DNA from 3 places in the Oerskovia sp. PE-21s genome. Region 2 is predicted to be linked to each of the others. Evidence: predicted binding sites of a transcription regulator. Region 2 holds the regulator's gene; each other region holds the start of a gene.

Region 1 (4,209 bases), on a different contig from region 2:
GGTCTGGGCGACCTGGCGCAGGTCGCCCGAGTCCTTGTCGACGAGCGCGAGCTCCCACTCGATGCCGACGGACGAGCGCTCGGACCGGGCGAAGGGAAGGTGCACCGATCAGCCCCTTTCTCCAGGCGTGGGGGAGTCGAGGACGCTCGTGCCGTCGGGCCGGGTCAACGGTTCGACGACCAGGACCTGCTGCGACCCGCCGACCCGGGTCAGGACGACGGTCGCCTCCGCGGTGCCGCGCAGGTCGAGCTGTCTGCGGAGCTGTTCAGGCACGACGGCCGTGCCTCGCTTCTTGATGGTCAGCCGCCCGACGCCCCGCTCGCGCAGGTACGCCTTGAGCTTCTTGAGGCTGAAGGGCATGACGTCCAGGACACGGTAGCCGATCGCAAGATCAGCGCTGTCGGCGCTGCCCACGACCGCGCGCGGCGCGGGGTGGTCCGTCGTGACGTACGCGATGGTCCGGTCGAGCAGCCGCCCGCCCAGCTCCGCCGCGGCGTGGGCCACGAGCCCGGCGCGGATGACCGCGCCGTCGGGCTCGTACAGATAGTGCCCGACGGCGCCGACGTCCGGCACGGGCTCGTCGTCGCCCTGGTCGTGGCGCAGGGTGCGCGAGGTCGTGCGGTGGTTGCCGTCGGCGTCGGTCGTGGAGCGCAGCACGAGGGCCGTGCGCCCGGGGCCGTCCGGGGCGAGGGGCCCGAACCAGAGCGCGGCCTCCACGACGTCGCCGTCGACCGAGACCCACTGGGTCTCGGCGTCGGCGGGCAGCCCCGCGTGCGGGATGCCAGGACCGACCTTGATCCCGACCGCGGGCACGACCGAGCGCAGCGCCCACACGTCGTCGAGCGCGGGAGCGTACGAGCGCGGGTCGAAGATCCGCGTGCCCGACCGCGTGCGCCGCGCCGGGTCGGCGAACACACCGTCGACGCCTTCCGCGACGAGGTCGATGCTCAGGCCGTCGGCGTGGCGGACCTCGGCCTCGGGGAAGTGGCGCAGGTTGACCGTCGCGATCGAGGCCGTGACCTCGTCGACGTCGGTCGCGAGGACCTGCAGGCCGGTCCCGGCGAAGGTCATGGAGTCCGCGCCGATGCCGCACGTCAGGTCGGCCACCTTGGTGACGCCGGCCGCGTGGTAGCGCTGCGCGTGGTGGGCCGCGACCACGAGCCGGGTCGCCTGCTCGAGACCGTCCTGGGTGAAGAGCATGCCGTCGGCGAAAGCGTCGAACTTGAGGTGGGCCTTGGCGCGCAGGCGGGACTGGGTGAGGGCTGCCGCGGCGAGCTCGGGGTCGACGCCCTGGGCGCGCAGGCCGGTCGCGAGCACCATGGCCTGGCGCTCGTCGTAGGGCGGGAGTGCGCTGAGGAGCGACCATCCCGCCGGGCTGAGCAGCTTGGTCAGTGCCGACGCGTCCATGCATCGATCTTTCCACGCCCGGCGCGCGTTGGCACTCGCCTTGACCGAGTGCTAATGCGGACCTAGATTGAGCGTAGGTCGTCCGCACCTTCGGGTGAGGGCGACGAGAGCGACTCCCGCCGGTCCGGCACCCGCGACGACGGACGGCAGGCTGCGCTCGACACCTACCCGTTGCAGTTCTCACAGCGAAACGGAGGTCCGACGTGTCGGTCCCCATCAAGCCGCTCGAGGACCGGATCGTCGTGAAGGCCCTCGAGGCCGAGACCACGACCGCATCCGGCCTGGTCATTCCGGACACCGCCAAGGAGAAGCCCCAGGAGGGCGAGGTCCTGGCCGTTGGTCCGGGTCGTATCGACGACAACGGCAACCGCGTCCCGCTGGACGTCGTCGTCGGCGACAAGGTCATCTACAGCAAGTACGGCGGCACCGAGGTCAAGTACGGGGGCCAGGAGTACCTGGTGCTCTCCGCGCGCGACATCCTCGCCGTGGTCGTCTCCTGATCTTCTGATCACCGGCTGACGTCCAGCAGCTCTGCTGGTGACGAAGGGCCCCGCAACCTGTCGGTTGCGGGGCCCTTCGTCATGTCCGGTGCCGGCGGGATCTCGAGGCCGGCGCGGGCGCCGGGGACGTGTGGTGGATGCTGACGGGTGGTGCGGGGTGCTGCGCGGACGGCTCGCGTGCGCAGGCCGAGCGGGGCCCGGCCGGTCGGCAGGTCAGCCGGTCTTCGCGACGCCGGCCAGGATCGCGGCGCGCTCGTCCTCGCTGAGGCCGCCCCAGACCCCGTAGGGCTCGCGGACCTTGAGGGACTGCTCGCGGCACTGCATCATCACCGGGCACGAGGCGCAGATCGCCTTGGCCGCCTCGGCGCGTCGTCGTCGGGTCGAGCCTCGCTCGCCCTCCGGGTGGAAGAAGAGGGTGTCGTCCTGGTCGCGGCACGAGCCCTGGTACTGCCATTCCCACAGTTCCATGACCGGTCCGGGGAGCCTCGAGATCTCTGTCATGCAGGACAACCTACAAGCGTTGCAGAAGTTGTTCAAGTGGCTGAGGTGGGCAACTTCGTGAACCGGTTCTGCGAGGTCTGCATCGATTTGGGCACGGAGTGGCGCGAACGGCACTCGTTTCACGCGTGGTTCAGCCATTCCGGGCATCACGGACTGAGACACGCCGCGTCCGAAGTGGCGAGCGACTGAACCGGTCGGCAGAATCGGGTGCATGAATTCACTCCGGTCCGCCCCGAACCCCGGCGGGCCCCGACGGAAGGCGACCGAGGCACCAGCTCTCGCCGTCGCGGCCGTTGCCAAGAGGCTGGGCGTCGCCCCGGCCACCCTCCGCACCTGGGACCGTCGCTACGGCCTCGGGCCCTCGGAGCACACCGCCGGCTCCCATCGCCGGTACACCGCCGACGACGTCGCGCGGCTCGTCATCATGCGTCGCCTGACGCTCGAGGGGGTCGCCCCCGTCGACGCAGCGCGTGCAGCCCTCGACGCGGACGAGGCCGAGCTGGCCCTCGAGAGCGACGCGGGCGACGCCGACGCCGACGGCGCCGATGACGTCGACGGCGCTGACGACGCAGGGGGTGACCTGGAGGAGGGCCCCGCACCCGCCGGTGGCTCGTCCCAGGCGGCCGACACGCCCTCCGGCGGGGTGCGGCTGCTGCGCTCGGTGCCACGATCTGCCGACGACGAGCCCATCCGCCTGGGGGCGCCTCGCCTGACGAGCGTGTCCGACGTCGTGGACGCCGCCATCGCGTTCGACCAGAAGAAGTGCGACCAGCTCCTGCGCATCGCGCCCGGCACGGACCCGGGGCACTGGTGGTCGACGCTCGTCGAGCCCGCGCTGCACCGCATCGCCGAGCGGACGTTCCTCGCGTCCCCGGGCGAGATGCCCGAGGTCGTGTTCTCGAACGCGACCCTGGCCGCACTGCGCGAGTACACGCACGCGTCCGAGGAGGCGCTCGTCGCGGGAGGCGGTCCGCCGCCCAACCACCCGAGCCGCATGCGCCGCATCGTGCTGATCTTCGCCGCGCCCGGGGAGCAGGTGCCGCTCGCAGCGCACGCGCTGGCGGCGGCCCTCGGCGCCCAGGGGGCCATGGCTCGCATCGTCACGGGCTCGGCCACGGCGCACCGCTCGCTCGAGCTCGTCACCATGGTCCGCCCAGCGGCCATCGCCGTGGTGACGATGCAGCCCCGGCCGGTGCTCGACGTCGTGCACACCCTGCACGAGGCCAACCCGGACCTGCCGATCTTCGTCGGTCTCGCGAACGACGAGGCGGCGGCGAGCCTGCCCTACGCCTCGACGGTCCAGCGCGTGCGCAGCTTCACCGGTCTGCTCCACGAGGCCCTCGCCGTCGTGCGGTGACCTGCGCCACGCGCACGCTCCCGGCCGTCCCTCGGCCGTCTCGGTGGCGGGACGGCCGGGAATATGCCCGAGGCCCTGAGCGTAGAATCTTGATGTGACCGACTCTCTCGCAGCCCCCGCACACGACCCCTTCGGCTTCACCGGACTGACGTACGACGACGTCCTCCTGCTCCCGAACGAGACGGACGTCATCCCGAGCGAGGTCGACACGACCGCCCGGCTGACGCGCGAGATCACCATGTCCGCACCGCTGCTCTCGGCGGCGATGGACACGGTGACCGAGTCGCGCATGGCGATCGCGATGGCCCGCCAGGGCGGGATCGGCATCATCCACCGCAACCTGTCGATCGAGGCGCAGGCCAAGGAGGTCGACCTCGTCAAGCGGTCCGAGTCCGGCATGATCACCGACCCGGTCACGGTCGGTCCGGAGGCCACGCTCGCCGA
Region 2 (4,209 bases):
TCGCCGTGGTCCTCTCGACGTACTACTCGCTCAAGGCGGGCGGCTCGACGGGAGCCGTCGCCGCGAGCACCGCGATGCTCATCACGGTCGCCCTGGTCGCGGTCTCGCTCGTGGTCGCGGTCGTCGACCTGCGGGCGCGGCACGCACAGGCAGCGCCCGAGGGCAAGGTGACGTCCGCTCTGTGAGCGCCGCCGTCCGGCGCGGCGTGGACGGCGCGATGAGGCCCGGTGAGCGCCCAGGGCCCGACGGCGGGGCGCGGGCTGCGTCGTCGGGTGCGGCGACTGGTTGCTCGGCACGGACGAACCCGACGTCTGAACGTGCCTCTCACGGGAATGCTCGACCGGCGAGCCGGGCTGCGCGATCTGTGAATTGTGGGTGAAGTTCGCGAGCAATCGTCCCTCTCGATTGCCGGCCCGCTATGCTGCGGCCACCACACACTACGTCGAGATAGGTGATTCGGTTGGAAATCGCGGAGCGTCTTGCCTCGTTGGCAACCAAGGTTCGTCAGCAGAAGGCCTCGATCCAGACCGAGGAGGCGACCAAGAACGCGTTCGTCATGCCGTTCATCTCACTCGTCCTGGGATACGACGTGTTCAACCCGAACGAGGTCGTTCCCGAGTTCACGGCGGACGTCGGGACGAAGAAGGGCGAGAAGATCGACTATGCGATCGTCAAGGACGGCGAGGTCCAGATCCTCATCGAGGCGAAGACGGTCGGCAGCCCGCTGGGGATCAACCACGCGTCCCAGCTCTTTCGGTACTTCGCGACGACGAACGCACGAATCGCAGTCCTGACCAACGGCGAGAACTACCACTTCTTCACCGATCTCGACCGACCGAACAGGATGGACGACAAGCCCTTCCTGCAACTCGACCTCTCCGACCTCGACGACTCGCTGGTGCCAGAGATCCAGAAGCTCACGAAGGACTCGTTCGACCTCGAGTCCGTGGTGAGTGCCGCTGAAGAACTGAAATACATCGGCGCTCTCAAGCGAGCTCTTGCGGTGCAGTTCCGTGAACCGGACGCCGAGTGGGTGAAGGCCCTCACCGGCCGCGTGTACGAGGGTTCGATCACCCAGAAGGTGCGCGAGCAGTTCCGCACACTCGTCACCAAGGCGATGAAGCAATTCCTCGCGGACCAGGTCAACGAGCGTCTCAAGGCCGCACTCGGCGGACAGGGGTACGCGGAGTCCGCCGCCCCGCTGACCGGTGAGTCGGCGGCGCGAGAGAGTGTTGCGGAGGCCGTCGAAGAAGCCGATCGCGGGATCGTGACGACGTTCGAGGAACTCGAGGGGTTCCAGATTGTCCGAGCCATTGCATGCAGCGAGGTTCCGCCGAGCAGGATCGTGCATCGAGACACGAAGAGCTACATGGGCATCCTGCTGGACGACAACAACCGCAAGCCGCTCGCCCGTCTTCACTTCAACACGGGGCAGAAGTACGTAGGGCTGTTCGACGAGGAGAAGAACGAGACCCGACACGCGATCGAGACGCCGGAGGAGATCTACAACTTCGCCGAGCACATCCGTAAGAGCGTGCACTACTACGACTGATCGGCGGGGCGGGCCGTCGCCTGACGGCCCGCCCCGACGGCAGAGGCCTCGTCTCGGTGTCCCGTACTGGCCCGGACCCGAACGGGAAGACCCCGTGAGGGCCCTGTGCACGTCGCACCCCGCGCCTCCGGCCACCGCGTAGAATTAGCACTCGACGGTGGAGAGTGCGAGAACGCGCGACGATCGGCAGGAGGTGGTCATGAGCGAGGAACGACGGCTCGACGTGCTGCGTGCCATCGTCGAGGACTACGTCCTGACGAGGGAGCCGGTGGGATCCCGCGTCCTGGCCGAACGCCACCGCCTGGGCGTGTCCCCGGCCACGATCCGCAACGACATGGCCGCCCTCGAGGAGGACGGCTACATCGCCCAGCCCCACACGTCGGCCGGGCGCATCCCCACGGACAAGGGCTACCGCCTGTTCGTGGACAAGCTCTCGACGGTCAAGCCCCTGTCCTCGCCCGAGCGGCGCGCGATCGAGACGTTCTTGTCGGAGGCCGTGGACCTCGACGACGTGGTCGCCCGGGCGGGGCGTCTCCTCGCCCAGCTCACGGGCCAGGTCGCCGTGGTGCAGTACCCGTCGCTGCGCCGGTCTGGCCTGCGGCACCTCGAGCTCGTCCCGGTGGGCGACCGGCGCCTGCTCGTGGTCATCATCACGGACACGGGCCGCGTCGAGCAGCGCACCCTCGAGGTCGCCCAGGCGCCGGACGAGGCCACGCTCGCCGAGCTGCGCTCGCGGCTCAACGCCGTCGCGGCCGGCAAGCGTCTCGCTGAGCTCGGCAAGGGCTTCGCCGACGTCGCGGAGGAGTTCCGCCCCGAGGACAGGGACCTCGCGCGCTCGCTCGCGCTGCTCGTCGAGGAGACGCTGTCCGAGGAGTCGGAGGAGCGCATCGTGCTCGCCGGCACCGCCAACCTGGCCCGGGTCGGCATGAGGTTCGAGCACGCGCTGCGCCCCGTCCTCGAGGCGCTCGAGGAACAAGTCGTGCTGCTCGGGTTGTTGACGGAGATGGCCGCGGAGTCCGGGGTGAGCGTGCGCATCGGTCACGAGACGCAGCTCGAAGGGCTCGTCGAAACGTCGGTCGTGACGAGCGGATACGGTAACGAGGGAGACTCGGTCGCGTTGATCGGCTCGATCGGACCGACCCGCATGGACTACCCCGGGACGATCGCCTCGGTCCGCGCGGTCGCGCGGTACCTGTCGCGCGTCCTGACCACATGAGTTCGGTTCTTGCGCCGGCGGGTGCTCGACCTGGTCCTCGGACCCTGGTCGTCGCCGCACGGTGTTGTCGGAAGTCGCCGGTCCTGGATCGGCGTGCGCTAGTAGAGAGTGACCTGTGAGCGACTACTACGAGATCCTGGGCGTGCCCCGGGACGCGAGCCAGGACCAGATCAAGAAGGCCTACCGCAAGCTGGCCCGTGAGCTGCACCCTGACGTCGCGGGCGAGGCCGCCGAGGACAAGTTCAAGGACGTGTCCCGCGCCTACGAGGTGCTGTCCAGCCCGGACAAGCGCCAGCAGTACGACCTCGGCTCGGACCCGTCGGCCGCCGGCGGCGGCATGGGCGGAGGGTTCGGCTTCCAGGACATCTTCGAGACGTTCTTCGGGGGAGGCCAGGCGCAGACCGGCCCCATCCCGCGTGCCCGTCGTGGCCAGGACGCCCTCGTGCGTCTCGACATCGACCTCTCGGAGGCGACCTTCGGGGCGCGCCGCGAGCTCCAGGTCGACACCGCGGTGATCTGCGGCACCTGTTCGGGCTCGTGCTGTCGACCCGGCACGTCGCCCCGCACGTGCGACGTGTGCAACGGCCGCGGCACCGTCCAGCGTGTGGCGCGTTCGTTCCTCGGCCAGGTCATGACGACCGCCCCCTGTGCCGCGTGCCAGGGCTTCGGCACCGTGATCCCCGAGCCGTGCGCCGAGTGCGCGGGCGAAGGGCGCGTGCGCAGCCGTCGCACCCTGACCGTCAACGTCCCTGCGGGCGTGGACACCGGCACCCGCATCAAGCTCACGTCGCAGGGCGAGGTCGGCCCCGCGGGCGGTCCCGCGGGCGACCTGTACGTCGAGATCCGCGAGCGCAACCACGAGGTCTTCGTGCGCCGCGGCGACGACCTGCACTGCACGCTCCAGGTGCCCATGACGGCTGCGGCCCTCGGCACGGTCCTCGAGCTCGAGACCCTGGACGGCCCGCAGGAGATCGACCTGCGCCCCGGGACGCAGCCCGGTCAGATCGTGACGCTCAAGAACCTCGGCGTCGGCCACCTGCACACCGGCGGCCGGGGCGACCTCAACGTGCACGTCGAGGTCCAGGTCCCGACGGGCCTCGACGAGGAGCAGGAGGAGCTGCTGCGCTCGCTCGCGAAGGCTCGCGGCGAGGAGCGGCCCGACCCGCGCCTGTCCGCCGCGCACCCGGGGGTCTTCTCCCGGCTGCGCGACAAGCTCTCGGGACGCTGAGCGTGAGCGCGCCGGTCTTCCTCGCGGAGGCGAGCAGCTCGCTTGAGAGCGGGGCCGCGAGCGGCCTCGCGGGCTTCCCCGCGGGATCGCTCTACGTGCTCGACGGCGCCGAGGGGCGTCATGCGGGTGTCGTGCAGCGGCGCGGTGTCGGGGAGGCGGTCGACGTCGTCGACGGCGAGGGCCTTCGCCTGCGGTGCACCATCGAGGGCGTCG
Region 3 (4,209 bases), on a different contig from region 2:
GACCTTCTCGGCCACGACGCCACCCTCGAGACCGGCGTTGATCGCGATCTGCTTGAGCGGAGCGTCGATCGCGGCACGCACGATCTGCGCACCGGTCGCCTCGTCGCCGACCAGGTCGGTGATCGCAGCGGTCTCGAACGCGACGGCGCCGGCCTGGATGAGGGCCACGCCACCACCGGCGACGATGCCCTCCTCGACGGCAGCCTTCGCGTTGCGGACGGCGTCCTCGATGCGGTGCTTGCGCTCCTTGAGCTCCACCTCGGTCGCGGCGCCGGCCTTGATGACAGCGACACCGCCGGCGAGCTTGGCGAGGCGCTCCTGGAGCTTCTCGCGGTCGTAGTCGGAGTCCGACTTCTCGATCTCGGAACGGATCTGGTTCACGCGACCCGCGATGAGGTCGGCGTCGCCGGCACCCTCGACGATCGTGGTCTCGTCCTTGGTGACGACGACCTTGCGAGCCTGGCCGAGCAGGTCGAGGGTCGCGGTCTCCAGCTTGAGGCCGACCGTCTCGGAGATGACCTGGCCACCGGTCAGGATCGCGATGTCCTGCAGCATGGCCTTGCGGCGGTCGCCGAAGCCCGGAGCCTTGACGGCGACGGACTTGAAGGTGCCACGGATCTTGTTCAGCACGAGGGTGGCCAGGGCCTCGCCCTCGACGTCCTCGGCGATGATGAGGAGGCTGCGGCCGGCCTTCATGACCTGGTCGAGCAGCGGCAGCAGGTCCTTGACGTTCGAGATCTTCGACTCGACGATCAGGACGTACGGGTCCTCGAGGACCGCTTCCTGACGCTCGGGGTCGGTCTCGAAGTAGCGGGCCAGGAAGCCCTTGTCGAAGCGCATGCCCTCGGTGAGCTCGAGCTCGAGGCCGAACGTGTTCGACTCCTCGACGGTGATGACGCCTTCCTTGCCCACCTTGTCGAGGGCCTCGGCGATGAGCTCGCCGATCGCGGGGTCACCGGCCGAGATCGCGGCCGTGGCGGCGATCTCTTCCTTGGTCTCGATGTCCTTGGCGGCGACGAGCAGCTGGGCCGTCACGGCCTCGACAGCCTTCTCGATGCCGCGCTTGAGGGCGATCGGGTTGGACCCGGCCGCGACGTTGCGCAGGCCCTCGCGCACGAGCGCCTGGGCGAGCACGGTCGCGGTGGTGGTGCCGTCACCCGCGACGTCGTCGGTCTTCTTGGCGACCTCCTTGACGAGCTCCGCACCGATCTTCTCGTACGGGTCGTCGAGCTCGATCTCCTTGGCGATGCTCACACCATCGTTGGTGATGGTGGGCGCGCCCCACTTCTTGTCGAGGACGACGTTGCGGCCCTTGGGGCCGAGCGTGACCTTCACGGTGTCGGCGAGGACGTTGAGCCCGCGCTCCATCCCGCGACGAGCCTCCTCGTTGAAGGCGATGATCTTTGCCATGGGGATTGATCCTCCGCTGGTGGCGTGTGACGGTCGGTCGGCGCCCGCGACGGACGGCTCGCGCACGCCGACGTTCATGTCACGCCGACTCGCGGGCCTCACCTGACGACCAGAGAAAACTGTCACTCTCATGACGAGAGTGCTAACGCCATTATTGGCACTCGGCCGGTGCGAGTGCAAGACCAGGCACCCCCTATCGCCCGTAGCGGAACGACGAGCGTCCGGCTCGTCCTAGGATGCGCACTGTGAGGTTCGCGACGACGCGGTGGCGACTGGCGGTGCTGGGTGCAGCGATCGCCCCTGTCGTGGTGCTCGTGACCGCGGGCGCGACCCCGGCCCACCGCCCGACCGACGTGCACGTCGACCTCTACCAGGACGGTGTCGCGACGGCCGGGGACGGTTCGCTGCTTCGCCTCCCGGACGGCATGGCGGCCACCTACCTCGACGGCAGCAGGGTCCTCGACCCTGCCGCTCTCGACCCCGGGTGGCTCGCAGGCGGCCTCGACCCCCGCGACGGCGAGGTCGACCGGCTGACCGTGATCGCCGGCCCTCCGCTCGCGCCGGACCAGCTCCGGGACGCCGAGGCCGCGACCCGCGCCGCGGAGGCCTCGCGCGCGTGGCTCGCCGCGGGCGACGTCCCCGGGGAAGGCACCCGGTTCGCGGCCCTCGGCCAGGACGCGCTGCTCGACCTGCACGCCCTCACGCTCGAGAACGGCGCCTCGCTCGCCGCCCCCTCCCCGAGGTGGCGCTTCGTGTGGCCGCGGGACGCGTCGTTCACGGCGGCCGCCTACGCGCGGACCGGGCACGTCGACGACGCCCTGAGGGTGCTCGACTTCCTGCGCTCGGTCCAGGAGGCCGACGGGTCGTTCCAGGCGCGCTACCGGCCCGACGCCTCGGGCGTGCCCGACGACCGCGGCAGCCAGTCCGACGGCAACGGGTGGGCCCTGTGGTCCGCCTGGACCGTGATCGACGCGATCGAGGACCCCCAGGACCGTGCGGCGGCGCGCGATCGGCTCGCACCTCTCGTCGACGCGTCGACGGACTACGTCCTGGGCGTCCTCGACGAGGACACGGCGCTCCCTCCGCCGTCGAGCGACTACTGGGAGGTCCACCCGACCGAGCTGACGCTCGGCACCGCGGCCCCCCTGCTCGCCGGTCTCGAGGCCGCTCGCTCGATCTACGCCGACGGCGAGCAGTGGGCACCGGCTGCCGACGCCGCTCGTGCCGCCGCCCGCCTGCGGACGGCGGTCGAGGAACGGTTCGGGCCCCAGGGATACCCGCGCCACGCGTCGGGTGGTCCGCAGGACGCTGCGACGACGTTCACCCTGCCGCCCTTCCAGCCCACGGCCCTCGCCGGGGCGCAGGACGCGTGGCGGTCGTCGGTCATGTCCATGCTCCGGCCCGCGGGCGGGGTCGCACCAGGGGCGGGCTGGCGCACCGACGGCATCTCGTGGACGCCCCAGACGGCCCTCTTCGCGCTGGCCGGGGCCTCGACCGGGGAGGTCGAGGCCGCCGAGAGCTGGCTCGACTGGCTCGCCACCCACCGGACGGCCTCGGGTGCGATCCCGGAGAAGGTCCTCGCGGACGGCTCGCCCGCGGCGGTCGCCCCGCTCACGTGGAGCTCGGCGCTCGTGGTGCTGACCCTGGTCGAGCTCGAGGACCAGCGCGCTGCAGCAGCAGCGCTGCCCTGAGTCCGGAGCCTCAGGGGGCCAGGCGAGGCAGGTGCGGCACGTCGAACTCGCGCCGCAGCACGCGCTGGGCCGCGTACCAGCCGCCGAGCCCGTGCACCCCCGGTCCCGGTGGTGTGGAGGCCGAGCACAGGTAGACCCCGTCGAGGCCGGTCGCGTACGGGTCGAGCCGGGCCGTCGGGCGGGCGATCACCCTCCACAGGTTGACGACCCCCGCCGCGATGTCCCCGCCCACGTAGTTGGCGTTGTGCTCGCTCATGCGCGCTGCGGGTACGCAGCGCGAGGTCACGACGACGTCGCGGAAGCCGGGTGCGAAGCGCTCGATCTGGGCGGTGATCGCCTCGGTGACGTCGAGGGTCGAGCCAGCGGGGACGTGCGCGTAGGCCCACAGGGGGCGGAGGTCCCCCGCCCTGCGCGACGGGTCGACGACGCTGGGGTCGCTCACGAGCACCATGGGACGCTCGGCGTGCCTGCCCTCGGCGACAGCGCCCTCTGCCGCGGCCATCTCGGCGCGCGTGCCGCCGACGTGGACGGTGCCCGCCCGTCCGACGTCGGCGTGCTTCCACGGCACGGGGCCGCGCAGGACGAAGTCGACCTTGCTCGCCGCGTTGCCGTACGGGAACGCCGTGAGCGCGCGCGCGGCCCGGCCGGTCAGGCGGGACCCGAAGACCTCGACGACCGTGCGCGGTGTCGTGTCGAAGATGATCGCGCGCGCGGGCGGGAGGTCCGACTCCGAGCGGACCGGGTGGTCGGTCACGACCTGGCCACCGTGCGCCTCGAGGTCCGCGACGAGCGCGGTCACGATCGCTCCCGAACCACCGCGCGGGATCGGCCAGCCGCCCTCGGAGTGCGCGAGCGAGGCGAGGAGCATCGCGACCCCGGCCGAGGCGAGCGACGGAACGGGGGCGATCCCGTGCGCGGCGACCCCCGTGAGGAGCGCCGGCGCGACGTCGCCCACGAAGCGCCGGTCCCACAGCCCCGTGCCCTGCTCGAGGACCCCGAGGCCGAAACGCGCCGCGGTCGGGATCCCGCGAGGAACGAGGCCCGCGGGGACGCTGCGCTTGTCACCGAGCGCCGTCGCGACCGCGTGCCCGGGGTTCCGGGACAGCGA

Evidence for each region. The regulator HrcA, encoded in region 2, represses chaperone genes, less so after heat shock. The targets are predictions, from matches to a motif close to TTNGCACTCGNNNNNNNCGAGTGCNAA.
Region 1: groES (co-chaperone GroES) is a predicted target of HrcA. The motif match lies at 1,436-1,462, and genes of this name have one in related genera.
Region 3: groL (chaperonin GroEL) is a predicted target of HrcA. The motif match lies at 1,565-1,591, and genes of this name have one in related genera.

Annotation. Positions count from the first base shown of each region.
Region 1 is NZ_JBUXJM010000002.1:99,705-103,913, forward strand. Features, by position in the region: gene ACZDYF_RS03465 (glutamate--cysteine ligase) at 1-105, opposite strand, end outside; gene ACZDYF_RS03470 (class I SAM-dependent methyltransferase) at 109-1,407, opposite strand; gene groES (co-chaperone GroES) at 1,611-1,907, shown strand; gene ACZDYF_RS03480 (WhiB family transcriptional regulator) at 2,121-2,408, opposite strand; gene ACZDYF_RS03485 (MerR family transcriptional regulator) at 2,620-3,765, shown strand; gene guaB (IMP dehydrogenase) at 3,860-4,209, shown strand, end outside.
Region 2 is NZ_JBUXJM010000003.1:554,419-558,627, reverse strand. Features, by position in the region: gene ACZDYF_RS08455 (MFS transporter) at 1-185, shown strand, start outside; gene ACZDYF_RS08450 (type I restriction endonuclease) at 461-1,552, shown strand; gene hrcA (heat-inducible transcriptional repressor HrcA) at 1,752-2,768, shown strand; gene dnaJ (molecular chaperone DnaJ) at 2,884-3,996, shown strand; gene ACZDYF_RS08435 (16S rRNA (uracil(1498)-N(3))-methyltransferase) at 3,999-4,209, shown strand, end outside.
Region 3 is NZ_JBUXJM010000001.1:153,572-157,780, reverse strand. Features, by position in the region: gene groL (chaperonin GroEL) at 1-1,410, opposite strand, end outside; gene ACZDYF_RS00705 (glycoside hydrolase family 15) at 1,647-3,101, shown strand; gene ACZDYF_RS00700 (phytoene desaturase family protein) at 3,112-4,209, opposite strand, start outside.